DNA from 3 places in the Rossellomorea sp. H136 genome. Region 3 is predicted to be linked to each of the others. Evidence: riboswitches for the same ligand, from Rfam matches in the RefSeq annotation. Region 3 holds a riboswitch; each other region holds the start of a gene.
What was found. A riboswitch is a leader RNA that binds a small molecule or an ion and turns the genes downstream of it on or off. The one in region 3 is predicted to bind S-adenosylmethionine.
Positions count from the first base shown of each region.

Region 1 (10,268 bases), 2.4 Mb from region 3:
ACATATTGTGGAAAAACTGACAGAAGCAGCAGCTTCCCCGTCCAATCATAAGTATCCTCCATTTCGCGGTTTATCGTCCTTTAAAGAGGCGATTGCTACTTTCTACCTGCGTGAATATGGTGTGCAATTAGATCCGGAAACAGAGGTAGCTGTGCTGTTCGGAGGAAAGGCCGGGTTAGTTGAAATCCCTCAATGTTTATTGAATCCTGGTGATGGGGTAATGGTGCCCGATCCCGGTTACCCCGATTATTTATCAGGGGTAGCATTGGCAGAAGCACAAATGATAAAAATGCCTCTACGAGAGGAGAATGGATTTCTTCCCGATTATAGTGAACGCTCCCGTAACGAGCTGGAAAATGCGAAGCTAATGTTTCTGAACTACCCTAATAACCCTACTGGAGCGATCGCCACAAAATCATTCTTTGAAGAAACAGTCACTCTTGCCAATCAGCATGATATTTGTGTTGTACATGATTTTGCCTATGGAGCTATAGGGTTTGATGGAAATAAGCCCATAAGCTTCTTGGAAACAGATGGAGCAAGGGATGTGGGGATTGAGATTTATACATTATCGAAAACGTATAATATGGCTGGCTGGAGAGTGGGGTTTGCAGTAGGGAATAAAAGTGTCATTGAAGCGATTAACCTCCTTCAAGATCACTTATATGTGAGTCTGTTCGGAGCCATTCAGGAAGCGGCTACCACAGCGCTTTTAAGTTCCCAGGAATGTGTGCATGCACTGGTTTCAACATACGAAGAAAGAAGAAAACTATTAATCTCCGGACTTCAGGAAATAGGGTGGGATGTAAAAGCTCCACAAGGCTCCTTCTTCGCCTGGCTAAAAGTACCTGAGGGCTTCACATCTGTAGAGTTCTCTACTTATTTACTTGAAAAAATCAAAGTTGCTGTAGCCCCGGGTGTAGGCTTTGGAGAATTCGGAGAAGGGTATGTACGTGTAGGGCTCTTAACCTCAAACCAGCGGATAAGAGAAGCGGTTTCGCGTATAGAAAATTTAGAATTATTCCATAAAAGGGATTGACAGAAGTTATAATTGGTGCAATAATCCAACTGAAATAATGAATAATGAAATTCTTATCAAGAGCAGGCGGAGGGACCAGCCCTATGAAGCCCGGCAACCGACTTATTCAAGCACGGTGCTAATTCTTGCAGCAATAAAGCTGACAGATAAGAAAGAGTGACTTTATCAAACCTCTTCTTATTTGGAAGAGGTTTTTTGCTTGCCCAGGCTTATGAAATCAACTTGCGGCTAAGAATAGCAATTTCAAAAGGAGGCAGGACAACAATGAGTGAAGTGATAGCCACATATGAAATAAAAGGAAATAGTGGATCATTTGACAAAAAGGCAGAGGGGATCGCCCTGGGATTGACGGTCGGTTCATGGACGGACTTACCGCTCCTGGAACAGGACCAATTGCGCAAATACAAGGGGAGAGTCGTTTCCGTGAAAGAGTGGGAAGGCAAAGATGGCCCGAGAGGCAAGGTGGAAATTGGCTATCCCGGTCATAATTATTCAAATGATATTCCAGCCATCCTTGCTACGGTATTCGGCAAGCTGTCCCTTGATGGTGAAGTGAAATTAGTAGATATAGAGTTTTCCAGTGACTTGAAAAAAGCCTATCCTGGTCCACGGTTTGGAATAGAAGGAATCAGGGAGCTAGCAGGTGTACAAGAAAGACCCCTGTTAATGAGCATCTTTAAAGGCGTGATCGGCAGGGATCTTAACTACCTTGAAACTCAATTAAAGGCCCAGGCACTTGGGGGAGTTGATGTAGTAAAAGACGATGAGATTCTCTTTGATAATCCACTGACACCTTTCACTGAGAGGATCAATATAGGGAAAAGAGTGTTACAGGAGCTGTTTGAAGAGACAGGTAAGAAAACGTTGTATGCAGTAAACCTTACAGGAAGGACTTCAGAATTACGTGATAAAGCAAGAAAAGCACGTGAACTTGGAGCCCATGCCCTTTTATTCAATGTATTTTCTTACGGCCTGGATGTTCTTCAAGAGTTGAGGGAGGACCCTGAGATCGGATTGCCGATTATGGCACATCCTGCATTCGCAGGTGCTGTTGCTTCATCTCCTGCATATGGTGTGAGCTATTCTTTATGGTTAGGGAAATTCCTACGAATGGCCGGAGCTGATTTTTCTTTATTTCCATCTCCATACGGAAGTGTCGCATTAGAGAAGAGCAAAGCTATATCCGTAAGCCATGAGTTAACGAAGGATGACGATCATTTAAGAAGAGCATTGCCCGTACCGTCAGCAGGCATTCATCCTGCGCTTGTGCCCCTTTTAGTGAAGGATTTTGGTTTAGATTGTGTCATTAATGCAGGTGGTGGCATCCATGGTCATCCAGATGGGGCAATTGGAGGAGGAAAGGCATTCGTCCAAGCAATTGAAGCAGTTTTAAGGGGTGAGTCTCTCTCAGATGCAGCAGATACCCATGATGAGCTTCGTAAAGCACTATCCCAATGGGGAGAGGAGGTAAAGGTATAATGACGCGTCCGATCATTTTCTGTGATTTTGATGGAACGGTTACAGAAACCGATAATATCATCTCATTGATGAAAAACTTTGCTCCTCCAGAATGGGAACCTATTAAAGACGACATCTTAAATCAGTCATTGTCCATTAAAGAAGGAGTGAGCAAGCTGTTCTCACTTATTCCTTCATCACAGAAAGAGGTAATGGTTCAGTATCTATTAGACACAGCAGTCATACGTAAAGGGTTTAAGGAATTTGTAGATTATACAAAGGAACATGAGATTCCTTTGTATATCGTTAGCGGTGGAATGGACTTTTTTGTTCGTCCCTTACTAAAAGATTATGGGCCTTTTAATGGGATTTATTGTAATGAAGCAAGCTTTAACGACTCATCCATAGGGATTCATTGGCCACATCCATGCGATGATCACTGTGAAAGTAAAGGTTGTGGATGCTGCAAGCCTTCCATCTTGAGGAGGTTGTCTTTAACAGAAGATACTGAGGTCGTTGTGATAGGGGATTCTGTCACAGATATTGAAATGGCAAAGCTTGGAGATACTGTGATCGCCAGAGACTATTTGGCACATACATGCGAAGAAAAAAGAATCCCCTATCATCCGTTTGAATCCTTTCACGATTGCATGGACGTCATTGAAAAAGGAGTGAAAATATGAATTCCTATCAATCTCAATGGGAAGAGCTCGCTGTTATCAAAAGGGAACTGGCAGAGAGGGATTGGTTTATGGGAACGAGCGGGAACCTTGCGATACGAGTGAGTTCTTCACCAGTTACTTTCCTGGTTACGGCAAGTGGAAAGGATAAAAAGAAGCAAACCGATGAAGATTTCTTGCTTGTAAATGCTCGTGGTGAGGCTACCCAGGATACTCCTGCACGACCATCGGCCGAAACATTGCTGCACAGTAATGTTTTCACAGAAAGCTCAGCAGGATGCAGCTTACACGTCCATACTGTGGCAAATAATGTAATCAGTGAACTGTATGGAGATGAAGGTATCGTCACATTTAGAAACCAAGAATTAATTAAAGCGTGGGATAAATGGGAGGAAGATGATTCTTTATCCATTCCAATTATTCGTAATCATGCACATATCCCGACGCTTGCCGGGGAGTTTAAGTCGTTTATTAAAGCAGACAAAGGGGCGGTGCTCATTCGCAACCACGGAATAACGGTATGGGGGAGAACCGGTTTTGAAGCTAAGAAACTATTGGAAGCTTGTGAGTTTTTATTTCAATATCAACTCACTCTTTTATCTTTAACGAATACGAGGCCAATTACTAAAGGAGGAGTCAGAATATGACGACAATTAAAATCCAAGGGAAAAATCAAGTCATTGATAATCAGGAAGAAGTAGTGAAGTATTTAAGCGAACAAGGAGTCATATATGAGCATTGGAATATCGAAAAGCTGGTCGAAGGTCTAAGGAACCAATACGCTTTAACCGAAGATGATAAAGCGGAAATCCTGTCTACTTTTAAAGAGGAGATTGAAGACATTTCAGAGCGAAGAGGATATCAGGCTTGGGATGTGATCTCCCTGTCCGAACGCACACCAAATCTTGAAGAGCTTTTAAAGAATTTCCAACAGGAGCATCATCACACAGATGATGAAGTCCGTTTTATTGTAAACGGCCATGGTGTATTTGTCATTCAAGGGAGTGATGGTGATTTCTTTGAAGTGCATCTAAACCCGGGTGACTTAATTTCAGTCCCTGAAAACATCCGCCATTATTTCACATTAAGTGAAGACAAGCAAGTAGTTGCCGTCCGCATATTCGTCACACAGGAGGGCTGGGTACCAATCTATTAATATATTTTTCAGGATAGACAAAGAGTAGAATCGATTGTCTATCCTTTTGTTTTTATTAGGGGAGATATTTGGCGGAAAATGTCTAATTTAGAAACATTACTAGTTATTTTGTCTTGTTTTGCGAATCTATTTACTTTTCTAATAATACTTGCGATAATGCTCAAGTAACGATTTAACTTAATAAAGGCTAGGAGCTAAAAAGGAGTTTATTAGAAATGGGTCGTCTACTAAAACAGAAGTGGTTATTAATGAGAATTAATCAAAAACGTTCAGAAATGATTGGGTTGGGAGAGAGTTTAGGATTATGTGCAGCGGAGACAGTCAAATGCAGTCAGCAATTAGATCAGCTTTTGAACGACTATGAAAAGTGCACAAATAAGATCGTATCATTAACCCTCCAAGAAACATCAAACGAATTTGGGCAATACATTAAGAACTTATTAAAACGAACTGCTTCTTGAGACTATTCATCAAGATCTTCCCTCATCATTAAAGGTTTACCAGAGAAAACAAATCTCCGACAATATCCACACGAATACCAAAACAATCAACTTAATTTGTCGTTATTTGATAAACGAAGGACGGTGCGCAATATGCAAACCGTCCTTCGTTTATTAAATACTGAGGAGTCTATCATGTTTGACAATAACAGCTTTTATTTGTATAATATTTTGAAACTGAGATATTTAATTTTTAAAGGAATGAATGCCATGAATGAACCTCAGGATACGAAACAATCATTAAAGCTTTTCATTGTCTTGTCAAGAGCTTTCAAAGCCTTAAATGAAGAGATAAATAAAAACATTCAGGAGAACGGTTTAAACCCTACTGAATTTGCCGTCCTGGAGCTTCTTTATCATAAGGGAGATCAGCCTTTGCAACAAATTGGCGGAAAGATTCTATTAGCTTCCGGCAGCATAACGTACGTGGTGGATAAGCTTGAACAAAAGGGCTACCTAAAGCGCAATGCTTGTCCTAAGGACCGTCGGGTCACATATGCTCAAATAACAGAAAGCGGCAGAAAGTTAATTGATGAGATATTCCCCAATCACGAAAATCGTATTCATGAACTGATGTCAGCTCTTTCTCATGATGAGAAGAAAGAAACGATAGAAATGCTGAAGAAATTAGGATTATCGATTAAAGACTTGTCGTATTGAGTCTCCCTTTGCCCCGTCTTTCACGAGACGGGGCTTTTATTTTGTCTTAAAGCACGTCTCTTCCATATCGTTTCCATTATTTCTAATTCCTGAAATTCGATATTACAATAAACAGGAGATTTTCTATCGTAAGTCGAATAACTATAATCGGGATTATATTATGAGGAGGCAATAGTATGAAGTTTGATCAGTTTACATATGAAAGGCCCAGTTTAGAAGAGATTAAACCTGTTTTCCAACAATTACTTGAAAAATTCAAGTCTGCGTCCAATGTTCAAAATCAGGTGGAGGCCATGAAGGAACTAAATGATATACGCTTGACCATCGATACCATGCAAAATATTTGCTATATCCGGCATTCAATCGATACCAATGATGAGTTTTACAAAAAAGAGCAGGATCATATCGATGAAATGATGCCTGAGGTTCACGGGATGGTGACGGAATATTACAAGGAACTCGTAAATTCTCCTTATCGTAAAGAATTAGAAGAAAAGTGGGGAAAGCAGCTATTCGCTCTCGCAGAAAGCGAAATGAAGACTTTTTCTCCTGACATCGTGACTCTATTACAGAAGGAAAATAAGTTATCTTCCCAATATACAAAGCTGATGGCGTCTGCAAAGATTCCATTTGAAGGGGAAGAAAGAACTTTGGCTCAGATGGGCCCATTCACACAATCTATCAATCGGGAAACAAGAAGAGAGGCTGCTCAAGCGACCGTTGCCTTCTTTGAAGAGAATCAAGAAGAATTGGATCGTCTATTTGATGAGTTAGTCAAGGTGCGTCACACGATTGCTACTACTTTAGGGTATAAGGACTTTGTTGAACTAGGTTACTATCGCATGACGAGAACAGATTATACGCCTGATATGGTAAAGGTTTTCCGCGATCAAGTGAAGAAACATATCGTTCCTCTGGCTACTGAACTTAAAGAAAGACAAGGAAAGCGCATTGGGATAGGTTCGATGAAATTTTATGACGAAGGCTTTAAGTTCATTTCCGGAAACGCGGTTCCTAAGGGAGGTCCTCAGTGGATCATTGATAATGGCAAAAAGATGTACGAAGAACTGTCTCAGGAAACAAAGGATTTCTTTGATTTCATGATTGAACATGATCTCATGGATCTGGAAGCGAAGAAAGGAAAAGCTGGAGGCGGTTACTGTACGTATATTGCAAACCATGAGTCTCCATACATTTTCTCGAACTTCAATGGGACCTCAGGGGATATCGATGTTTTGACCCATGAAGCAGGTCATGCGTTCCAGGTATACTCCAGCAGAGGGTTCGATATCCCTGAATATATTTGGCCAACGTATGAAGCGTGTGAAATTCATTCAATGAGCATGGAGTTCTTCACGTGGCCATGGATGAATTATTTCTTCGAGGAGGATACAGACAAATATCAATTTTCACATTTAAGTGAAGCACTTCAATTTCTTCCCTACGGTGTGGCTGTTGATGAGTTCCAGCATTTTGTGTATGAGAACCCTGAAGCTTCCCCTTCTGAACGGAATGCCGCATGGAGAAAAATTGAAAAGGAATACCTTCCCCATAAGGACTACGACCATATTTCGTATTTAGAAAATGGGGGATTCTGGCAGCGCCAATCCCATATTTATAATTCTCCATTCTATTATATCGATTACACATTGGCTCAAATTTGTGCATTCCAATTCTGGAAGAAAATGAATCTTAATCGTGAAGAAGCGTGGAATGACTATATTGCCCTTTGTAAACTCGGGGGAAGCCTTTCATTCACAGGGCTTGTAAAAGCAGCCAAACTCGACTCTCCATTCCAGGAGGGGACTGTTGAGGAAGTCATTGAACCGATAAGACAATGGTTAAATGGAATTGATGATCAATCATTATAAAGTAAAAGGGCAGCCGCATTTTTTATGGCTGCCTCTTTTGTTTGGGTTCTGCTACAATTCCGGAAGAATTATGTTCTTTTGCTTCTGATTTTCCGTGCTTGTACATAAGGTGAAGTAGAAGGTTGTCAGAGGTGATGGGATGAAAAAATTAGCTGGGTCTTTTCAAATAGCTGCCGTTTATGTTGGTACCGTTATCGGAGCCGGATTTGCAACAGGAAGGGAAATTGTAGAGTTTTTCACCCGGTTTGGCTTTGTTGGGTTTATTGCGATTTTATTAAGCGGGTACTTATTTATTACAATGGGAACGAAGATTATGCTGAAGTCCCATGATATTAAAGCAAAGTCCTTTGAAGAATTTAATGAATATCTATTTGGAAAATGGTTTTCTAAGTTTATGAATATCGTCATGATGATTATGCTGATCGGGGTTTCAGCGGTAATGCTTTCAGGAGCGGGGGCTGTATTTCAAGAGCAGCTTTTGCTACCAAAGCAATTAGGGATACTGCTGACGATCGGACTTGGTTTCATTACGATGATGGTTGGGATCAAAGGGCTTTTTGCAGTCAATACGTTCGTTGTTCCTCTTATGATTGTCTTTAATCTTTTCTTGATGGTTTATTCTGTAAGAAACGCTGCATTTTTAGACGCATTTCTTTTGATACCTCATGCTGAGGATGGATGGAAATCCGTAGTAGCACCTTTTTCATACGTGGCCTTTAATCTGGCCATGGCTCAAGCTGTACTCGTTCCCGTTGCCGGCGAAGTGAAAGACCGGGAGACCATTAAGTATGGAGGATATCTAGGCGGTTTTTTCCTTACAATGATACTTATTTCCAGTCATATTACCTTAGTCATGATCCCGGATGTGACACAATACCAAATTCCAATGGCTGTGGTGATGAAATCCTTTGTAGCCGGCTTTTATATTATTTATATCATCATCATTTATGGTGAAATTTTCACTTCCGTGATCGGGGGAGTATTTGGTCTGGAGAAACAATTAACGAATTATTGGAAGGGCTCTTCGTTACTGACCTTTACGGGTATCTTTCTGATGATCTATTCGTTAAGCTTTTTTGAATACAGTGAACTTTTGTCCTATTTATACCCGCTCTTTGGGTATATGAGCTTATTATTCATCATCCTTCTTTGGATGAAACCCAATAAATAATCATCAATGTGAGAGTAAAATGCGGGTCTGCTGCTCATGTTAATAGAGACAAATGAAAAAAGGAGTGGCGACCATGACGCAATCAAAACACGAAAAAGAAAGACAGTGGAATGTAAGAAAACAGGAACAGCATCCTCATGGCAAAGTATCATCCTTCAAGGAGCTTTCAGAAGGAAAAAAAGGAAAAGAATAAGAAAAAACGGATGCTTCGGGCATCCGTTTTTGTTTGGCTCCAATTACTCTTCTTTCTGATGATGGTAAGAGTCGCTTGTCTTATATTGTTCGGGGAAATATTTATTTCTCACTTCATCCTTATCCCAATTCGGTTGTCCGGAAGATGCAGCCAGTTCATCAAGATGTCTCATGATGTACTGCATGTCGAGGTTTTGGAGGCTGTCATAGTCGATTCCTTCCAGAATATAGTCTTTAAACGTCCAGACCATGCGCTTCGTTTCTTCGCTATTGTTTTCCCCTATCATTCTCAGTGAACGCAGAATTTCTGCAATTATGGATATATCTTGCTTCCCATAATGCCTTAACTGGTAAAAGCTTCGGTATAAATAATCTACAAAGGTCGGCTGTTCCAATATGATTCGCACTTTGTTTTCTTCATCTGATAAATATGAGCTTGGAAGCTTGTGTTTAGCAAGCTTCGATAGAATGATCCCGATTTCTTCTATGCAGTTTTTTGCCGTATTCGGGTCATTAATGGCGGGGGAAATGGCTCTCAAGGCTATTTCAACCAGCTTTCTTATCCCGAGTTCAATGTCTTCCATGGGCTCTTTATCAGGCCCAAGTACGAGGAATTCCAAGTAATCTTCTACATTTATTTCTTTATTCGTCGTCCATGCTGTCATGACAGGGGTTCCTTCAAGTAAGTATTCACCAGGTGTTTTCACCATGCGGATAACTGCATCATCCTTAGCAGCTTTATTGATCATTCCTTCAATATTAATCTGTTGTAAGTACCCCGATTGCTCACTATATACCATAATGGGCTCCGTATCGTCAAAGAGCGTCTCATTAAAATTTGAAGGCTGTTCATTAATGGCATTCTTTCTATATAAATAACTATTATCGATTTTTTGATTCGTTTTGATTGTTATATTATGTATTAAATTACTTACCTTCACCCAATTGGAAACATGATGAACAAAGTAGACGAAAACAAATAAACAAATAATCGCCACTATGCCGGCAAAGGCCGAAGAAATATATAATTTTTGTCCGGACTCGTCCTGAAGGAGGACCAACAAAGTGATACAGTACACCACACCTGACACAAAAATGGCTAGAACCCGTTGTGTAGGACGGTCATTAATGAAGTTCTGCAGGGTCCTTGGTGAATATTGGGATAAAAAGGTGGTTAACACGACCATAATCGTTGAAAAGGTAATCGTGGTCATGGTCATGATCGAAGACGCTATCGTACTGATGATGGTCATGGATAAATCAAAATTGGAAAACAGTACCTTAGGGAACAAAGGATAATCATGCTGACTCAACCACCAATCAAAATAGAAGGTGATGAGAGCAAGTACTAATGAGATGACTGAAAATAAAAATGGTACAAACCAAAAACTTTTCCTGGCTTTTTTAACAATGTGAATATTTAAATTCATGACGGGGGTCCACCTTGAACTACAGTATGCTATAAGAGTATCCTTAAAGGCATTTTCGTAAACCTTTCTCTTGTTTAAGAGCTCAATTTAAAAAGGTGGAGTTTCGTTCTC
Region 1 covers NZ_CM166371.1:1,807,778-1,818,045, forward strand. The annotation lists gene ACYH0O_RS09135 (aminotransferase class I/II-fold pyridoxal phosphate-dependent enzyme) at 1-1,039, shown strand, start outside; SAM riboswitch class I at 1,090-1,192, shown strand; gene ACYH0O_RS09140 (2,3-diketo-5-methylthiopentyl-1-phosphate enolase) at 1,304-2,518, shown strand; gene ACYH0O_RS09145 (2-hydroxy-3-keto-5-methylthiopentenyl-1-phosphate phosphatase) at 2,518-3,180, shown strand; gene ACYH0O_RS09150 (methylthioribulose 1-phosphate dehydratase) at 3,177-3,824, shown strand; gene ACYH0O_RS09155 (1,2-dihydroxy-3-keto-5-methylthiopentene dioxygenase) at 3,821-4,333, shown strand; gene ACYH0O_RS09160 (aspartyl-phosphate phosphatase Spo0E family protein) at 4,549-4,794, shown strand; gene ACYH0O_RS09165 (MarR family winged helix-turn-helix transcriptional regulator) at 5,035-5,493, shown strand; gene ACYH0O_RS09170 (M3 family oligoendopeptidase) at 5,670-7,364, shown strand; gene ACYH0O_RS09175 (YkvI family membrane protein) at 7,504-8,535, shown strand; gene ACYH0O_RS09180 (DUF6254 family protein) at 8,609-8,728, shown strand; gene ACYH0O_RS09185 (DUF2254 domain-containing protein) at 8,772-10,157, opposite strand.
Region 1: it holds a riboswitch for S-adenosylmethionine, as region 3 does, so the genes downstream of both, ACYH0O_RS09140 (2,3-diketo-5-methylthiopentyl-1-phosphate enolase) here and ACYH0O_RS21385 (homoserine dehydrogenase) in region 3, are expected to answer to the same signal.

Region 2 (10,268 bases), 580 kb from region 3:
TTTTCTGAGATAAAGAACTTAGCGAAAAAAGTTCCTGTACTAGGGATCACAGGAACGGGTGGAGCAGGGAAGAGTTCCTTGACGGATGAGCTGATCCGTCGATTCATCAACGAGCTTCCTGAAAAGAAGATCGCGATCCTATCCATTGATCCTACGAAACAGAAAACAGGAGGAGCCCTTCTTGGGGACCGCATTCGTATGAACGCCATCTTCAACCCTCGTGTTTATATGCGAAGTCTTGCTACCCGTGGGTCGAAAACAGAGCTTTCACTGGCCATCAAGGATGCCATCAATGTGGTCAAAGCGGCAGGCTATGACCTGATCGTCGTTGAAACGAGCGGGATCGGTCAGGGAGATGCGGAAATCGCTGAAATCTGTGATATGTCCATGTATGTGATGACAAGTGAGTTCGGTGCTCCGTCCCAGCTTGAGAAAATCGATATGATTGATTTTGCCGACCTTATAGTAATCAATAAATTTGAGCGCAAAGGCTCAGAGGATGCAAGACGTCAAGTGCAAAAGCAGTATCAGCGCAGTCATTTGCTTTTTGATAAAGACTTAGATGAGATGCCGGTATACGGAACGATTGCCAGTCAGTTCAATGATCCAGGTACGAATGCCTTGTTTGCAGCGATCGTTGAAACCGTGAATAATAAAATGGAACTTGATTGGAAAACGAGTTTCTCCAAAGACGTGGATGTGGAAAAGCAAAACGTCATCATTCCAAACAATCGCCGTTACTATCTGCGGGAGATTGCGGAAACGGTCCGGAACTATCATAAAAAAGCCGAAGAGCAGGTGAATCTCGCCCGAAGATTGTTCCAATTAGAAGGGACAATCGAAGCCGTTAACGAAAAGGAAACGAATGATGGGGTCGTTACATCTCTTCAGACGTTGAAAGATGAAGTCGAAAATAAATTAACAACAGAATCGAAACAGATTTTAGAGAAATGGGACTCTTTAAAAGAGACCTACAGCAAAGATCAATTCATCACAAAAATCCGTGATAAAGAAATCGTCACCGAGTTAAAGACAAAGAGCTTATCGGGGCTTAATATCCCGAAAGTGGCCCTTCCGAAATATAAAGACTACGGTCAGATTCTGGATTGGGTATATAAAGAAAATGTTCCAGGGTCGTTCCCATACACAGCAGGAGTGTTTCCTTTTAAACGAAAAGGGGAGGATCCGAAGCGTCAGTTTGCAGGGGAAGGCACACCTGAACGGACGAATCGCCGTTTCCATTATCTATCTAAGGATGATGATGCGAAACGCCTGAGTACAGCCTTTGACTCTGTAACCTTGTATGGTGAAGATCCGGATCACCGCCCGGACATTTACGGTAAGGTCGGAGAGAGCGGAGTGAGCATCTGTACACTTGAAGACATGAAGAAGCTGTATGCCGGCTTTGATCTATGTGCGCCTTCTACGTCGGTATCCATGACGATCAATGGTCCGGCACCGATCATCCTTGCCATGTATATGAACACGGCGATCGATCAGCAGATCCGCATGAAGGAAGAGGAGCTTGGCCGAGTCCTGACAGTGGAAGAATACGTGGAAGTGAAGGAACAAACCCTTCAAGTCGTCCGTGGTACCGTGCAGGCAGATATTTTAAAAGAAGATCAAGGACAAAATACTTGTATCTTCTCAACGGAATTCGCCCTTCGCATGATGGGTGACATTCAGCAGTACTTCATCGATCATAAAGTACGAAACTATTACTCTGTTTCGATTTCCGGCTACCATATTGCAGAAGCGGGAGCCAATCCGATTTCACAGCTTGCCTTCACACTGGCGAACGGGTTTACTTACGTAGAATACTATTTAAGTCGCGGAATGGACATCAATGCGTTTGCACCAAACTTATCGTTCTTCTTCTCGAACGGTCTGGATCCCGAGTATACGGTGATCGGCCGTGTGGCCCGCCGCATTTGGTCAACGGTGATGCGTGATAAATACGGCGCCAATGAGAGAAGTCAAAAGCTGAAGTATCATATTCAAACATCCGGTCGTTCTCTTCATGCCCAGGAGATTGACTTTAACGATATCCGTACTACGCTTCAAGCCTTGATGGCCCTGCAGGATAACTGTAACTCCCTGCATACCAATGCCTATGATGAAGCTATCACGACACCTACAGAGGAATCCGTCCGCCGTGCCATGGCGATCCAGATGATCATCACGAAAGAACACGGATTATCCAAAAATGAAAATCCGCTTCAAGGATCGTTCATCGCAGAAGAGCTGACCGATCTGGTGGAGGAAATGGTTCTGACCGAATTTGATCGCCTGAATGATCGAGGAGGCGTACTTGGATCGATGGAAACTCAGTATCAACGAGGGAAAATCCAAGAGGAATCCATGTACTACGAAATGAAAAAGCATTCCGGAGAACTTCCAATTGTGGGAGTGAACACGTACCTGAATCCAACTCCACCTTCAGAAGAACAAATGGACAGCATGGAACTTGCACGTGCAACGAAGGAAGAAAAAGAAACACAAATCCATAACCTGCAAGACTTCCAATCACAACATAAAGATCAATCCGAAGAAGCACTGACCCGCTTAAAACAAGCTGCAGTGAACGGAGGAAACATCTTTGAAGAACTCATGGAAACAGTAAAAGTAGCCAGTCTCGGCCAAATAACACGCGCCCTCTACGAAGTAGGCGGACAGTATCGCCGTAATATGTAAAGAAATCATGAAGAAGTGGAGACTACTGTAGGGGTGCAGTGGTCTCTTTCTCTAGGCGGGCAATCTATATGATGATCAATGGACATATTCATAGCGATGGGGGAGTTGTGTTTTATTAAGACTGTTTTCTATAATAAATAGGTCTGCCTTGTGATTAGAAAGTAATGTTAGCTAAGTTGATTCTCGCTGCAGGTGCTCGACTCCTGCGGGGATAGCGGGAAAGTTGAGACCCCCACAGGGCAAAGCCCGAGGAGGCTCAACTCACGCCACGCGGAAATCAACCACTACTCGCTTTTTTTAAGATCGATAAAGTTTATGAGAATAGTCGAGAATAAAAATAACTCAACAAGTTTAAAAAATCCAAATATCGTCTATCCTTTAAACAAAATCAACCAATTTTAACACGATCTTAATAGTAGTCAGGTATCATTTCCTATATAATGAAAATTGTCAGATTAGTGAGAGGATAAGAACGATACATACGTTTGGATGTGAGACTGTGAAGACCATTTTTCGTTATATACTATTAGCCATCATCATATTTGCTGCAGTACTTCTATATCAATTGCAATTAGGAGCGATTCCTTTTTTTCTACTCTCTTTCTATCTTTTCTATGAAGCCTTCCGTGTGATTCGAAACGGAGAAAAAGAAGAGAAATGGGAAAGCAGCAGACCCTCCTGACGCCAGTTGTGAAAAAAATGCAAGAAAAACCAGATAGGTATAGCATAAAGTCTTTTCTATTGTTTATAATGATGAATATGGTTAAAATTGATAATGGAGAAATTTTGCCCTTTTTTACTCTACTTAGTAGAGTCTGAAATAGAGAAAGGAAGTGCGTTAATTGAGTCTTAAGCAGTTATCCAAAGAAGAATTACGTCAAACATCATTCATTGAGTTGGCACATGAGATTTTAACAGAGAAAAAGAAAGCGATGCCTTTCGAAGACGTAGTCAAAGAAATTAAAGGTTTGCTTGAAATCTCTGAAAAAGAGGTTCGCAGCCGCTTACTTCAATTCTACACGGACCTTAATGTCGAGGGACGTTTTATTGCGATGGGCGATAACAGTTGGGGATTAAGAGAATGGTATCCGGTGGATCAAATCGAGGAAGAAACCGTTCCAACGATGAAATCCAGCAAAAAGAAAAAAGCGAAGAAAAAAGACGATGAAGATTTAGATCTTGAAGATTTCGATGACCTGGACGATGAAGATCTTGATTATGATGATCTTGATGACACGGACGATGACGATGATCTGACAGATGATGACGATGTAGATGCCGTTGACGACGATGCAGATGAAGATCTGGACATCGATGAAGACGAGGAAGAACTTGAAATCGATGAATTCGATGAAGACGAAGAAGAAGAAGAAGAAGAAGAAGATCTTGATGAGGAAAAGGACGATAAGTAATCTTCACCTCAGTTAAACATCAGACGCACCTATCAAAAAGCGCTTTTTGCCTTTTTGATAGGTTTTTTTATGGTCTTGAACCTTGTGCACCGAGTGATGCTATTGATTGAAAATTCCCTCATCATTCTATACTTGACTTCTTTCTTTGAGGAAGGTAGTATTTTATTTGGGCTCCTTAAAAAAGGACGAATTATGTATACAATGCTCCCCTTACATGTTTTGTAAGTGGGGCTTTTTTTATTTTATAAGAAGAAAGCTTTGCCGTAACAGGGTATTGTCTATTCCTTTATGTGTGGCGGATCGATTCTTTAAGACCCCTTACATTTTTATGTATATTGATAATAAGAGGCTGTCTTTTAACTGGATTATGCAGATGAATTTATATTAAGAGAATGGACTTGTCCTTCTTTGAACAAGATAAATTCATGACATACCTACAATAGACACCCTCTACTTTTTTTGAACCAAACTTACTTTGAAGGGGGACATATACATGACTAAGTATATTTTCGTAACAGGCGGCGTAGTGTCGTCACTAGGGAAAGGGATCACAGCAGCGTCCCTTGGAAGACTATTGAAAAACCGTGGAGTGAGTGTCACGATCCAGAAGTTCGATCCATACATCAACGTGGATCCGGGAACGATGAGTCCCTATCAGCATGGTGAAGTATTCGTAACAGATGATGGTGCGGAAACGGATCTTGACTTAGGTCACTATGAGCGTTTCGTTGACATTAATCTGACGAAATATAGCTCTGTGACAACGGGTAAAATCTATTCAACTGTACTGAAAAAAGAGCGTCGCGGTGATTATCTTGGTGGTACTGTACAAGTTATCCCACACATCACCAACGAAATCAAAGAACGCGTATACCGCGCTGGACGCGAGACGAATTCAGATGTCGTGATCACGGAAATCGGTGGAACGGTCGGGGATATCGAATCTCTACCATTCCTTGAAGCGATTCGCCAGATCAAGAGCGATGTAGGCCGTGACAACGTGATGTACATCCACTGTACTCTTGTACCTTACATCAAAGCAGCGGGTGAAATGAAAACAAAACCGACTCAGCATAGCGTAAAAGAGCTTCGCAGTCTAGGTATCCAGCCAAATGTCATCGTCGTGCGTACAGAAATGCCAATGACTCAAGACATGAAAGACAAAATCGCGTTATTCTGTGATATTGATAAAAATGCTGTCATCGAAGCAATGGATGCAGACACGCTTTACTCTGTACCACTTGCGCTTCAGGATCAAAAGCTTGATGAAATCACATGTCAGCACTTGAAACTTAACTGCCACGAAGCAGACATGACCGAGTGGAATGAACTCGTTGATCGCGTGAAAAACCTGTCTCGTAAAACAAGAATCGCCCTGGTAGGGAAATATGTAGAGTTGCAGGATGCATATATCTCAGTTGTGGAAGCCCTTCGTCATGCCGGTTATCATTTCGATAGCGACATTGAAGTAAGATGGTTGAACTCTGAGCTGATCGACAGCGCAAACGTAGCAGAAAAACTGGCGGATGTAGATGGAATCCTTGTACCAGGCGGTTTCGGTGACCGTGGAGTAGAGGGGAAAATCGCTGCGACTCAATATGCCCGTGAAAACAAGATTCCTTTCCTTGGAATCTGCCTTGGAATGCAGCTGGCATCTGTAGAATATGCACGTAATGTCCTCGGTCTTGAAGGAGCTCACTCTGCTGAGTTGGATCCTGAAACGCCATACCCGGTCATCGACCTGTTACCGGAACAAAAGGACATCGAAGATCTTGGTGGAACACTGCGCCTTGGACTATACCCATGTAAGCTGACGAAAGGTTCAAAAGCCTATACGGCCTATGATGGAGAAGTGGTTTACGAGCGTCACCGCCACCGCTTCGAATTCAACAATCACTACCGTGAGCAAATGGAAAAAGCCGGCTTCATCTTCTCAGGCACAAGCCCTGATGGCCGTCTTGTGGAAATCATCGAGCTAAGCGACCACCCATGGTTCGTCGCATCTCAGTTCCACCCTGAATTCACATCACGCCCGACACGTCCGCAGCCTCTATTCAGAGACTTCGTGGAAGCATCACTTGCGTATGGTGAGAAATAAGATTTCTTTCGGAACTGCTCTCCCTGGTTTGGGAGGGCGGTTTTTTTGTTATATTGGGTAATTTAAGAAAAATTAAGAAAAATTTTGTCAACTCTTCTTTAATCCTCTATAGAAAATTCCTAAAAAGAATATTGACAATATTCCCACATATCGTTAATATATCGATTATAGCGAAAGCGAACTATACCAAATTTCATAATCTCTTATAAAGAGTTGGCAGAGGGACTGGCCCGATGACGCCCGGCAACCTACCGTACACACGGAAAGGTGCTAAAACCTGCAGGAAGAATTTCCTGAGTGATAAGAGTACGTTTATTTATATATAAACCTCTTTTCTCTTGGGAAAAGGGGTTTTTTTATTTGAAAAATTGAGGTATATCACCTCGGGAGGAGAAAAGAAAGATGAAAAAAACGACATCATTACTCGTATTACTCGCACTTATTTTCAGTTTAGTGGCTTGTCAGCCAAAGGTATCCCAGGAGGCGGACGCAGACAGTGGAGATAAGAAGGAAGCAACGTCTGATCATCCGTTAGCCAATAAAAAGATTGCCCTAATTATGCAAATCAATTTAGGGACATTTTCCGCTCAATACATAGAAGGTGTCAAAGAGCAGGTAGAGAAGTTTGGTGGAAAGGTTCAAGTATTTACGTCTGAAGGAGATTTGGCAAAAATGTCTTCTAACCTGGATGCGGCCATCAATCAAAAGTTTGATGGGATCCTTATCGATCATGGGACGAAAGAAGCACTGCAATCAGGGGTGGAAAAGGCGAAGGGACAAAGCATACCGGTTGTCGTGTTTGATGCGGATGTTGCAGCAGAAGAGGTGACGGTCCTCGAACAGGGGGATCAGCAAATGGCTGAACAAACCTTGACGAAGCTTTCAGATGAGCTTGGCGGTAAGGGTGAGATCGTGAAGATTTGGGTTGCGGGATTTGCACCGATGGAAAGACGCCAAGTGGCCTATCAGGAGTTTTTAGGGGGAAATCCCGACATTAAAGAGGTGGCAGCATTTGGAGCAGCTACTCAAAATACAGCACTCGATACACAGGCACAAATGGAGGCGATTCTGAAACAGTACCCGAATAAAGGTGACATCGATGCTGTCTGGGCTGCCTGGGATGAATTTGCGAAAGGCGCCGTCCGGGCAATCGAAGCGGCAGGGAGAGAAGAAATCAAAGTATATGGAATCGACATGAGTGATGAAGACCTGCAAATCATTCAAAAAGAGGGAAGCCCGTGGGTGGCATCGGCAGCCGTTGACCCGAAAGATATCGGCCGCGTGCAGGTGCGTTTCTTATATCAAAAGCTGGGTGGTCAAGATACACCTGAGAAAGTAAAGCTTGAGCCGGTCTTTATTGAGAAAGAAGCATTGCCTGAAGAAACGATCACGACAGATCAATTACACGAGCATGTAGATGGCTGGGGAGCAAGTGAGCAAGGCTATACAGATGAATTGAAAAACCTTGAAGGATCGTTCACAGAATAGAAAGGAGTTAGAAGAGATGACGTCTCCACTGTTAGAAATGATTGATATCAATAAAACCTTCTCAGGAGTGAAAGCCATAAAGACTGCAAGCTTCGATGTGAAAGAGGGAGAGGTTCATGCTCTGTTGGGGGCGAATGGTGCAGGTAAAAGCACGCTGATGAAGATTTTATCAGGAGCCTATGTGCAGGACAGCGGAGACATCATCCTTCACTCTGAGAAAAGAGACTATCAATCTCCGAAAGAAGCGAAGGAGCATGGCATTCATTGCGTATACCAGGAAGTGGACACGGCCATTGTCCCTGAACTATCTGTAGCGGAAAATATCGTCCTTGATCGGTTCTCACAAAAAGGCTCCTTCTTTATTACAAAGAAGTCATTAAAGAAAGAAGCGTTGGAGGCACTCAGACGCATCGGGGCAGAAGCAATCCCCCTCGGGCAGCCTGCGTCACATTTAAGTCTCGCTGAAAAGCAGCTGGTGCTCATTGCCAGGAGCCTGCTTCAAAAAGCGAAAATATTGATTTTAGATGAACCAACGGCACCATTGAGTTCATCTGAGACGGAAAAATTATTCCGTGTCATAGAAGATTTAAAGAAAGAGAGAGTAGGGATCATCTTCATCTCTCACAGACTCCCTGAAGTATTTGAGCTTTCGGATCGCATTACAGTCATGAGAGACGGAGAGACCATTGGAACGTACGAAACCCACTATACCACCTCCCAGAAAATCATTGAAGCCATGCTTGGAGGAACATATAGAGAAGAGTTTCAGAAAAGAAGGCTGCCAATTGGTGAAACACTTTACGAAGTGAAAGGGCTGGGAGATGGACAAAAGGTAAAGGATATCCATTTATCCGTAAAAGCAAGTGAAGTAGTCGGAGTGGTAGGACTTGTGGGAGCGGGAAAAACCGAGCTTGCCAAAGCCTTATTTGGAGCATCTCAGGTAGAATCGGGTGACCATTTTCTGAAAGGGAAGAAGCTCAGAATTCACTCTCCCCGGGATGCCGTTCAAAATGGTCTGGCACTTATACCTGAAGAAAGACGAAAAGAAGGGTTGTTCATTCATGAATCCGTGCAGCACAACCTTAGCTTCCCTTCTTTAAGAAAAGTTTCCAACTGGTTATGGATCAACGGACGCAAAGAACGTGAGCTGGCCCGTGAAAAAATCCGATCCCTGGGAATAAAAACCGCTCATGAAGGAATCCAGGCGAACTTTTTAAGTGGGGGAAATCAACAGAAGGTTTCAATCGGAAAGTGGCTTTCAGATGAAGCTTCGGTGTTTTTATTTGATGAACCGACGAAGGGTGTGGACGTGGGAGCGAAGAAGGAGATCTTCTCTCTGATTCAATCCCTTGCAGAAAAAGAGAAGGGCATTCTCTACTTTTCCTGTGAAATACAAGAAATCCTGGCGATCTCGGACCGGATTCTCGTCATGTATGATGGCCGGATCGTCAAAGCACTGACAAAAGAAGAAGCAACTCAAGAACTCATATTGTTTTATGCTTCAGGAGGGATCCAAGCGCATGAAAGGCAAGATACTCGACTTACTATTTAAATACGGTGCCATCGTGTTGATGGCCGCAATTCTTATATTTTTCAGCTTATATAACCCATTTTTCTTCACATATGGAAATCTATCAGACATTCTCCGCTCAATTTCCATCGTCACATTGGTCGCCATCGGGGTTACCTTTACCCTTGTCGTGGATGGCTTTGACTTGTCAGTGGGTTCAACGGTTTCCCTGTCTACCGTTGTGACGGCTTCTTTGATGGTCTGGTATGAAGCTCCGTTGTGGATCGTGCTCCTTGTTCCATTGTTGGTGGGAGCGGGAGTCGGGTTATTCAATTCGCTATTGATCGTGAAGTTTGGAATTCCGGATTTGCTTGCTACACTAGGGGCCATGTATATCATTTCAGGTGTCCATCGGACGTATACAGAAGGATACTCGATCTACAATAATATGCCGATGACAACTGGTGGGACAGCACCTGGGGAATTTTCCGAAGCCTTCCTCTGGATCGGCCAGGGAAAGTGGCTTGGATTGCCGGTACCGGTATGGATCATGCTCGTGTTGGTCGGTATCGTCTATGTAATCATGCATTTCACGAGATGGGGACGCGTTTTGTACATGACAGGAGGTAACGCGGAAGCGTCTCGCTTATCAGGTGTCAGAGTGACGCGGGTGAAATTGATTGCCTACGTTCTCTCAGGTATATTCGCATCGATTGGAGGAATCCTGTTCACGGCCCGGGTCGGATCAGGACAGATGGATGCCGGTGCCCCGCTCCTGATGGAAGCAGTCGCCGCTGTGTTTGTCGGCTTTTCCGTCTTGGGTGCAGGAAAACCGAATATCCTCGGAACCTTCTTTGGGGCAGCCTTGATAGGAGTCCTCCTGAATGGATTGACGATGATGAATCTACCATACTATGCATTTGAAATAATTAAAGGAAGCGTACTGGTATTGGCATTGGCAGTGACGTATGTGCATGCCAGGAAGGTGCGTGGGGCTTGAATTTGTTGTGGGGAGAGGGCCTTTTAATGGTGCCTCTCTTTTTTTTGTGAAAATCAACCTTTGGTG
Region 2 covers NZ_CM166371.1:4,784,916-4,795,183, reverse strand. The annotation lists gene icmF (fused isobutyryl-CoA mutase/GTPase IcmF) at 1-2,694, shown strand, start outside; gene ACYH0O_RS23995 (hypothetical protein) at 3,194-3,376, shown strand; gene rpoE (DNA-directed RNA polymerase subunit delta) at 3,537-4,106, shown strand; gene ACYH0O_RS23985 (CTP synthase) at 4,600-6,204, shown strand; SAM riboswitch class I at 6,405-6,511, shown strand; gene ACYH0O_RS23980 (sugar ABC transporter substrate-binding protein) at 6,607-7,692, shown strand; gene ACYH0O_RS23975 (sugar ABC transporter ATP-binding protein) at 7,709-9,244, shown strand; gene ACYH0O_RS23970 (ABC transporter permease) at 9,213-10,202, shown strand.
Region 2: it holds a riboswitch for S-adenosylmethionine, as region 3 does, so the genes downstream of both, ACYH0O_RS23980 (sugar ABC transporter substrate-binding protein) here and ACYH0O_RS21385 (homoserine dehydrogenase) in region 3, are expected to answer to the same signal.

Region 3 (10,268 bases):
ATGTAGTCACCTCTCCTTTATCCGTAATTCCTTGAAAACCGGCTACCACGACGATTCGTCCCTTTGATAACTCAGATTTAATCCGATCGGTATTGATCGAGGCAATCTTGGCATTCCCAAATACTCCATCGGTTTGAATTCCCGCTTGTCTGCCTGTCAGGGATACGGCTTCCAGCCCCTTATGCTGCAGGGCCATTGTCAAAAGGGAGATCGTCACCTGCTCCCCGGTACTTAAGAGCATATCCATCTCTCTCTTACTTGGCTCTGCAGAGAGTTCCCCTGCCAATCTTACGAGTGTATCAGTCGTTTTATTCATTGCTGATACCACTACGACAACATCATGGCCTTTTTCTCTTTCCTTCATGACATGAAAGACCATGCGCTTGATTCGATCTGTAGAACCAACAGAGGTTCCACCAAACTTTTGAACGATCATACTCAATGATACCCCTACTTTCCTTCAGACCTTATTTATAAAAGATTACTTCTAAGAAACAGCAACACCAGTTTTCACTTCATTCTCCAACGGAATTTCTTTTAAAATAGGAACTGCTTGAATCTGGTCATGTGTGCGAAGGAGCGATTCCAGTGTGTCTTTCGAGCCTTCAACAAATACGTACAAGTTATCGCCCAGTTGAATACGATCCTTTAAGATGAACGACGGGATCCAGTTTTGATAATCATCATTTTCACGGATTCTTAAGACCCACTGGTTACTGCTCTTATCAAGAACCTCTCCCGCATTCACGGTACTTTCACCAGAGCTGGTATACTTTCTCTCTATCAACGACAGAAAATCCTCTACCATGGCGCTGCCTGTAGGCAATTTTCCAGCTCCCGGACCAAGCAGGGTAATCCTTCCTACAAGACTCCCCTTAAGGGATATAGCATTTTCCACATCCTCCACACCGTAAAAAGGATGGGTGTCATGGACAAGGATGGGCTCTACTTCTCCCTTGATATGGTCGACTGAATCCCGACAGAGAGAACCTACGTGTTTAAACCGTAATCGAAAGGATTCCGCTGCCTGGAGCCACTCTGCAGTCAGGTGGGATATCCCCTTACGTCGAATACTCTTCCAATCGGGCTGTCTGCCAAATGCTGTTTGACTTAAAATTAGCAATTTATAGAACGCATCATGGCCTTCGATGTCATTTGTCGGATCGGCTTCAGCGTATCCCTTCTCCTGAGAAATCTTTAAGGCTGTATCAAAGGCAAGACCTCTTTTTCTCATTTGAGATAAGATGAAGTTGGACGTCCCATTAAGAATTCCTTGAATTTGTCTGATCTCATTCACCTTCAGAAGCTGCCTGATACTGCCGATCACCGGGATTCCTCCTGCTGTCGTCGCTTCAAATCCGACCGATACACCCTTCCTTTTCGCCTTCTCCAATAGCTCAGGACCATATTTGGCAAACATCTCTTTATTGGCCGTGACGATATGAACTCCCTTCTCAATGGCTTCGGTTAAATACGTATAGCTAGGCTCTTCCCCCACGATCGCTTCAAAGATCACGTGTAGGTCCGGGATATCCAGGATTTCTTGGAAATCCGTTGTGACGGTAATGGATGATTCAATACTTCGCTCTTTTGTGGGATCTTTAATAAGTATCGCCTTTATCTTTACCTCTTTACCTAGTATTTCCTTCAATCTGTCCTGATGAGTATCGATTGCTTCACAGACCCCTTGCCCTACCGTTCCGAACCCCAGAAGTGCCACATTAATCGTTGACATCATTCAGCCTCCTTTTATCGAATTTTCACTTTATACGTAAAATTGATTCATTCCATTTGAAGATCCACTTGAGGGATGTGAGCGGAAAAGAAAGAGGGTATACAGAAAAGCCCTCTTCTTTTAAGAAGAGGGCTGAATGATCATGCTCCTCCCCTTATCTTCCAGATCCGTATAGAATCTGTAGGAATTGGCACCTTTACAGTGTGATCCTGTAGGTTGCCGGGCTTCATCGGGCCTATCCCTCCGCCGCTCTTGATAAGAGATATAATGTTTCGTTTTGGTATTACTTGCTATTTGAGTATGAATTGGATTATAAAGGGGATTTATTCCCTCGTCAATACTATTTTTAGTATTTTTAAAAAATTCTTTCTAATGTTACAGATAGCTTCATTCCCTATCGGTTTACTTAAGTTTGAACCCTGTCTAGGAGTTTATCAATCTAATTAGCAAAGAGACGTTTTAACATGTTCTGCCGGGGAAAACTATTCCATATCCCTTTATTTGAAAGGAACCGGATCTATTATGCTAAAAAAAATGCTACCCTTATCCATCAGAAAATATATGGTCATGTCCAAACGGCAGAGAATGCGTGAGATTCGGCTGACCATATGGTATATGCCGTTCTTTTATATTTGTTTTTCCATGCTGCTTGTAGCACTCACCCTCTATTTAGATCTGTATGCTGACATCTCGCAGTATACATTCGATTTCTTAAGTATGAATGCATCTGTTACACGCATGCTTGTCAGTACACTCATCGGGGCTATCCTGACGCTCAGTGCTTTCACCTTGAATTCACTGCTTGTTGTACTCACGATGTTCAGTGGTCAATTTTCCCCCAGGATGCTCCTGGACTTCATTTCGGACAATCACACACAGCATGCCCTCGGAATTTTTAATGGCAGTTTTGTATATGTACTGCTCCTCTTTCTTTTTATAGGAGATTCAAAGGAAGAACTTTTTGTTGCCGCCCCGATCATGACGATCGGACTTGCATTCCTTACTGCTGTCACATTCATCTTCTTCATTAACCATGCTTCTACCTGGATGCAGGTACACAATATTACGTACAATATGAAGCAGGTTTCTGAAGTGATGATAAACCAGACGTTAAAAAATGATTTAGAAACCCATCGAACAACAGAAAATGGCGACCTTATGGAACATGAGAAGGAGAACATCATTCACTTACAGGCAAGGGAATCGGGATATATTCAGTTAATCGATTTCCATGGAATGATCGAACGGGCTATGCAGGATAACCTCATCATTCAGCTTCATTACAAAGTTGGAGATTATATATTGGCCGGAAATGAAATCATGAGTATTTGGGGACCTGAGACCAACGATATTTCGGATGGTTTCTATCTCACTTTCATTGAAATGGGGCATAAAGAGACCGAAATCCAGGACCTGCAAATGGGGATTCACAAGCTGGCTGAAGTTGCAATCAAAGCTCTCGGTAATGATGATCCCAAAACGGCCTCTAATACGATTGATCAAATGGCTGACCTTATGCTGACTGTAGAAGATCACTTATCCTTCACTCCATATTTGATTGACCAGGAAGGAAGAGTCCGAGTCATACTTCAGTCCGAAGCATTTGATTATTACCTGTATCGCGGGTTCGGCTATATCCGCCATTATGCTAAAGACAATCATTTAATCATTACTGACATTGTGCGGGCACTGGCGCTCATTGCAGAATCCATCCAGCCATCCAAACACAGGGACATCTGGGAATTTGCCTGTAATACCATTGATCATATTGAAAGGGAGGTCATATATGAATTAGATAAAACCTTTCTTCTTCAAGAAGTTCATAAGCTGGCACGTCTCACTGAAAACCTTAAGGAATATAAGAAAATCGAAAGTAAATTCTATCCTTCTGTCAATGAAAATACGTAAAATTAGGCTGGGACAAAACTAAAAAACCACGATAAAAAGACGAACAATAGAAGTGTAGGTTCTTCATACCGCTAATGATTTCCGTGCAAGACTACGCTTTCCGCGGGTAGCCCGTGAGCCTCCTCGGCAAGCCTGCGGGGTCTCACATAAGCTACTTTCCCGCAGGAGTCTTCGTCTTGCACTCCAATCAACCGCTGGAAACAGCTAAAATCAAATGATTCGAAAATAAATAATAAACCCGAACAAACCTGCACATTAAGAAGCAGGTTTGTTCGGGTTTGACTTAGGATAAAAAACTTTTGTCCCAGCCTCTTTTTTACTAGGAATTAAATCCACGTTTCGACGATACTGGAATCTTCCCCTTGCGTTTTCGGTACTAGCGAGAAACGTTCGGGAATTTCACTTCTGATTGTTTCTAATGTAGGTCTCATTAAAATATAATGAGTCGGTTGATTGACATCAAATAGCCTTGCTACAAACATGCCTTGATAATCTTTCGGGCTGGAATAAATACAGATGATGGGCATTTTATAATCACTTAATGTCACCTCATCAAATGATGATATTAAACGATCCGGGTTTTCCATCAAACCTCTCCTTTACTATGTAATTTCATGTCATTAACCGTTAGCTTAAAACGCATTCTTTTCCTTTTGCCTCTCTCCCATCCATTCGATAATGAATGTAGAGTTTTTGAATATAATAGTTGCACTGAACGTATTGCCCTTTTTCCTTCAATAGAGGGATGATGACATTCTCAATATATTGATAATGTGCTTCCTCTCCCTCTTGCACCCTGATCTCAAGCATCGTAAAGAAAGTTTCCATGTAGGAATTTTCATCTTTCACAGATGCCTGTCCCTCTTCTATTAAACTTGCATATTTTTCTTTATTTGCGGAACCGTCCACATTCATGGAACTATCAATATAACCAAAAAGGCTGTTTACATACATTTCATTATAGGAATCATGCTTCAATAATCCATAGGCTATGTGAAATGCATCTCTTGCCTTTTTATCATCCATTACTTCTCGATAAAGATTCCCTAAATTCAGGTGAAGAACGGCTTTTCTTCTATGATCATGAAGATTATCACAATGTTGGATCAGCTCGTCATATTTTTCTACTAACGAGGCAAGAATCTTCCCTTCGCTTCTGCCTTCCGCTACCAATTGAATCGTAGCAGCATCTACGCACCTTGTAAAATTAAACGTTTCTTTGAAATAATTCAGAGCAAGCTGACTATAGCGCAGTGACTTGTCATGCTGCCCAAGATCATGATAGCCAACTGACATATGATAGTAGGATTCAGGATTGGAATAAATATCTCGATCTATTTTCTCCAAATACTTTATGGCTGTTTGTGGATTTCCTTTTGCAAGCTCATACATGCCTTTTATATGATAGTATAACTGAAAATCATAATCGAACATATGGAAGGAAAGACGCTTATTAGAAAACTGGCTTAAGTAGAATGCAGCTTCTTTTATCTCCCCTTTCATAATAAAGTACCTTGCTTTCAGTAGCTTAAAGGTGCCATTCAAGGTTTCAATTTTGATTAAGGGATTTTGTTCGATGGTCTCCTTCAATAATTCGATCTTTCCATTTACCTGCTTGATCATGACATCATGCCACAATTCCAAATCTAATTGTAATTTTTTATATGCCTTTAACTCTTTCTCAACGTTAATATTTAACCTTTGATTGAATAATTCGATTTTATCCATTGTAATCTGTAAGTGTCCGCTTTCAATTTTACTGATATGGCCAGGTGTACAGATCCCATCGCCCACCTGCTTTTGGGTCATCCCCTTATAGATCCTATAATACTTTATAAATGTCCCAATATGCATGATTTAACCTCCAGGGTGACGTAGTATAAGTTGGTTCATTTCATCCAAACAACAGTTCCAACGCTTTTGATTTTTTATTTTAATATAGGTTCTACTTCTATTATACTAGTAAGTGATCATGAAAAAATTGGGGTTTTCAGTGGATTTCCATCTGTCTCTTCCGGAACTATTTACCCGGTTCTTTTTTCTTAATATCCTAATATTTTCACTTCACGAAATCCATTTCAATGAAATAGACACACTATACCTTACACATTTGAAATTTTTTCAATTATTTAGTAATATAAAGAAAATTGATACAGTTCTTAATGCCTAATCCATTTTCCCGATTTCTTGCACATTCAATTATGCTATTTTCCGAAAATGATTGTGGCTTTTAAAATTAGTAAAAAAGATAACCGGCGCACCTGACTGATTCAAGGTGTGCCGGTTATCTTTTTTTACATTTGATCTGAAGGTTGGATAGGAGGATCCAATTGGATTTCCTGGTTTGGATAAATCTTAGAGATAACGGAAGAGCCCATTAATCTCTTAATTGCATTTGCCGGTAATTCTATTGACACCCCATTAAAGGCTGTCTTATACCTATGTTTGATGCGATATTCCACTTCATTATCATCCAGAAAGGCATGAAGTTCTTGTTCGAAAGCCTGATGACTCTTTTCAACGTGTTCCTTGGCTTTTTCCAAGGTCATATCCACGCCTTGAGCTTCTGCTTCTAAAACGGCGATTTGTGCAGGTTTTGTCTTAAACTCAATAATAACGGAAATAACCTTCTTACTTGAAAGGTTAATCGATGGGTCAACTTTAACTGACGAATTCATAGTCTCTTTCACCGCCTCTTCCTCGTTTTGATAGGCATTTTCCCCTATGTTCTCCTGACATCCTCCCATGTACATCATAAAGATCAGGAAAAGGACACTCCAGTAGTACTTCTTCATTTACTTTTGTTCTCCTTTATTTGAGAGTTAACAAAAAGACAATCTATCAGGATTGTCTCCTATCGATTGCCTTTTCAAACGTTATTCGCGAAGTTATTCTATTTTAGGGGTAACTTAGTTTTTTGCACCCTCATCCATTTGCTTGGCTGTTACATTCAAATTCGATGTATAAGTAACTCCTTGATACTCATTACCGGCTTTTTCGTCCAGTTTGATTGCGAAAGAAAGATCAATATATTGGTCATCATTTAATTGCCAGAATTCATGCTTCTCGCCTTCTTTAGAACCATCCCCAAGTACCATCTTGGCTTTTCCACTCATGCCTTTTGCAACAGGTTGAACTTCTTCTTCCTCGACAAATCCGACAACCATTTCAACTCCAGGAGCGATCGCTTTGGACATAGATTTTACTTCATTGGTTGTCCCATTGAATAACTCATCTAAATAGATTCTTGATTCTTCCAGGATGTCGTCTGTCATTTCTTGTCCTTCAGAGAACTTATAAGCGATATACCCTACTTTATAGGAATCTAAAGGTACATCTGCACTTAGAGACTGGTTATAGGTAGCTCTAAGATAAGCATCCATATCACCTGTATTTTCAATCTTTAACCATTCACCGTACTTTAATTGAGAAGGGGCAAACCCAGTAGCTTCGATGATCTTTGTTTCCATGTCTTGTGAGTTGTTGATTTCTAATGTACCGTTCGTAATCTCTCCTGTGGCATTTGTCTCGGATGTGAACCAAGAATATGTACCAAAGCTTCCAGATACTACGATTGCTCCTACTAATGCGCTTCCTAAAAATGCATTCTTCAACTTAAACATGTCAATCCCCCATTATTTTTTATGATTTGGTAAACTCCTCTTGCTTCTTCGGTTTGATTTTTTCATAAACCGTTAAACACACATACCCTGTTAATGGAACAATAATGAATAGTAAGAAACCCATCGGGCCTTTCGTATATTGAGAAAGGAAACCAAGATTTGGAATATGAAAGAGTTCCTTCCCTACGATTTCATTTGCCGTTGTGACATCTTCATCCACCGCATTATTATTGTCACCTTGAGTATAGAAGTGCTTTACTCCGTCTTCCCCAACAATGGAGGTGATTCTGTGAGTAATCAGGTTATTCTCCTGGTTGTAATAGGAGATGATATCTCCCTCTTTAAGATCTTCTGCATCCATCTTTCGGGTAATGATCACGTCTCCAGCCTCAAAGGTAGGAGCCATACTATTCGACAATACGGTTAACGGCTTGTATCCAAAAAAGGATAGCGGTTTACTGCTGTTCAGGCTTATGAAGATGGAAACGATGATCATCATGATGAGTAAAAAGATTACGATTGGTATGGTTTTTCTGACAATTTTCACTACCTGCTCCATATCTCACCCTCTATTCTGGTTGTGTTGTGTGTAATCTCAGATGGAAGTAAAAGAAGTTCTTTTCTAATCAGAATTTCGTTAAGATTCTGATTTCTATTTCTATTATTACACAGCTCGGTGACTTGGTGTATTGGGGTTTACAGGGGGAGGAAACTCCAGTCGGATAGGTATTATCACCTAACATTCTCTAGCGTTAAAATTGAAGAAGTCTATATTCTCATATGAATAATCCTTATATGTGACAGAATAACCAGTCTTATATCACTATCTCCTTCCCCCAAATTTGTCGGTTAGGCGCACCTTTTGTAAATTTACTGTTCGCTAAGTCTACTGATTAGAATTAAAATGCTGGAGGGTATGATGATAACGTCTACTCTTTTTGTTTTTTTAAGGGATTAGTAGAGGTTTTGCTTCTGAAAATAAAAAACCAAGGTACTTTTTTCCCGTACTCTTGGTCTGAAAAAATTCTATTCTACCTTTATAAAGGTCCTTTCTAAATTGGGGATTTATTGACAAAATATATGTCTTTCCATTTGCTTAATTCGAGGAGGACTCCAAGGTTTACAATCTCATCTAACATTTTTGAACCAGTCTACTCGCATACTGGAGAGCCTTCTCTTGATTTCCTTGTTCTAAATAATGCTGATACATGGTTCTTTCATATGTTTGTAATTGTTGATTTTTTCCTTTTTCCTCTAACATAGGAATGATTTTTTCTTCAATAAATTGATAGTACTGCTGTTTTTTATTCTCAAATAATAATCGAAGCATTTTGAAGAATTGATAGCTGCTTTGATCGTGGATGTCCTTTGCGATTTGACTGCCTATTTCAATTAATTGCTTGAGTTGCTGTTTGTCTTGATCTCCTTCATCTTGATCTCCTTTAATGTGTAAACAGCAATAAACGTACCCAATCAGATTATTAAGATAGATAGGAGAGTTTTTATTTTTCCCCAGTAAAGATAATGTCTTCTCATAGTACATTTTCGCATTCTCATTGTCCCCTGCATAGGAGTGTTCATAAGCCAAATTGCTTAATAAAGCCGCCTTTTTAGAGGTTTCATTGAGAATATCACATTGTGCTATTAATCGATTATATCGATCAACGAGATCTTCAAAATTCCAAAGTTCGTTTCTTCCTTCGTTTATTAATTTGATAGTTTCAGCATCAATGACTTTTTTAAAATTATTTGTTTTCCTGAAGTAATCCAGGGCGAGTTCACTATAGTAATAAGCCTTTACTTTAAAATGAAGGTTATGATAGGCAATGGCGATTTGATAGAAAAACTCATGATTTAAATATTCTTTTTCATTGATTTCAAGCAGGTACTCCAGTGCTTTCTTGAAGTCCCCTTTCAGTACTTCTGTGATTCCCAAAAGGTGATGAAGCAAATGAATTTCATATGCGTTTAATTCTTTACGGTGTTTTTTCATTTTATCCAGAAGGATTTCTGCTTGGGGTATGTTTCCTTGCAAAAGGTAGTATCTTGATTGCAATAAGAAATACTTATTTTTCACAGATTGAATAAGGAATAATGAATTCTCTTCTACCTCATTCTTTAATCTCTCAATTTCACTTTTTTGCTGTAACACCATACTATCAAACCATTGATCAAGTAAGCGCTCATATTTCTGAAGCGATTGCATTTCTTTTTTTAGGTCAATCCCCAGTTTCTTACTTAGCAAATGTGTGATTTCAGGGGAATATTGGGTGTTTCCACGTTCAATTTTGCTAATATGTGTAACTGAGCATATCCCTTTTCCCAGTTCTTCTTGTGTTAGTTCTTTTTTTTCTCTATAAAATTTTATTAGGATCCCTGAACTCAACGTTATCACTCCCAACTGATTTTATTATTCAAGATTTATTGCAATCAAAGGGTATTTTCACCAACTAAAGTACTAAGAAGGGTAGTCCTTTAAAGGACTACCCTTACTTCTGGTTGATTACGATGATCACCATGATGTTGTGGAATGTAGCTGTTAAGGATTAATTCCCAATTCATCTTTAATCGTGTCTATCGTTTTACCATTCAATTCTGATTGAGGATCTGGTGTATCAAGAACAAATTCGTTTTCCGATAAATAATACTTTTCAAGAAGGGTAAAGTCTTGCTCATCCGTGGTACCATCAAGGTTTATATCAGTATTTCGATAGTCTGTTCCCCAATGCTCTTGCAGTAGTAATGCATCATGGATATCAATGGCATTATCTTTATTAATATCCCCCGGCTTTGATACGGCTGTTCTATAAGAAATCCATTCTCCGATATCTATACCATTTTCTTCCCGACCAACCTCAAGTGGGGTATATGTCGTATAGTGTCCTGGGATATCAATGATCATGGTATATTTCTTCTTTGTTATTGGGAGTTTATCGAAATAAATGACTCCATTTGGTTCTAATCTCGCTGGATAAATGGTCCCTTTTGTATCTTTTAATTGA
Region 3 covers NZ_CM166371.1:4,200,414-4,210,681, forward strand. The annotation lists gene ACYH0O_RS21380 (aspartate kinase) at 1-442, opposite strand, end outside; gene ACYH0O_RS21385 (homoserine dehydrogenase) at 488-1,738, opposite strand; SAM riboswitch class I at 1,887-1,997, opposite strand; gene ACYH0O_RS21390 (DUF2254 domain-containing protein) at 2,258-3,643, shown strand; gene ACYH0O_RS21395 (hypothetical protein) at 3,970-4,230, opposite strand; gene ACYH0O_RS21400 (helix-turn-helix domain-containing protein) at 4,271-5,497, opposite strand; gene ACYH0O_RS21405 (protease inhibitor I9 family protein) at 5,938-6,438, opposite strand; gene ACYH0O_RS21410 (hypothetical protein) at 6,553-7,266, opposite strand; gene ACYH0O_RS21415 (signal peptidase I) at 7,286-7,825, opposite strand; gene ACYH0O_RS21420 (helix-turn-helix domain-containing protein) at 8,399-9,652, opposite strand; gene ACYH0O_RS21425 (S8 family serine peptidase) at 9,806-10,268, opposite strand, start outside.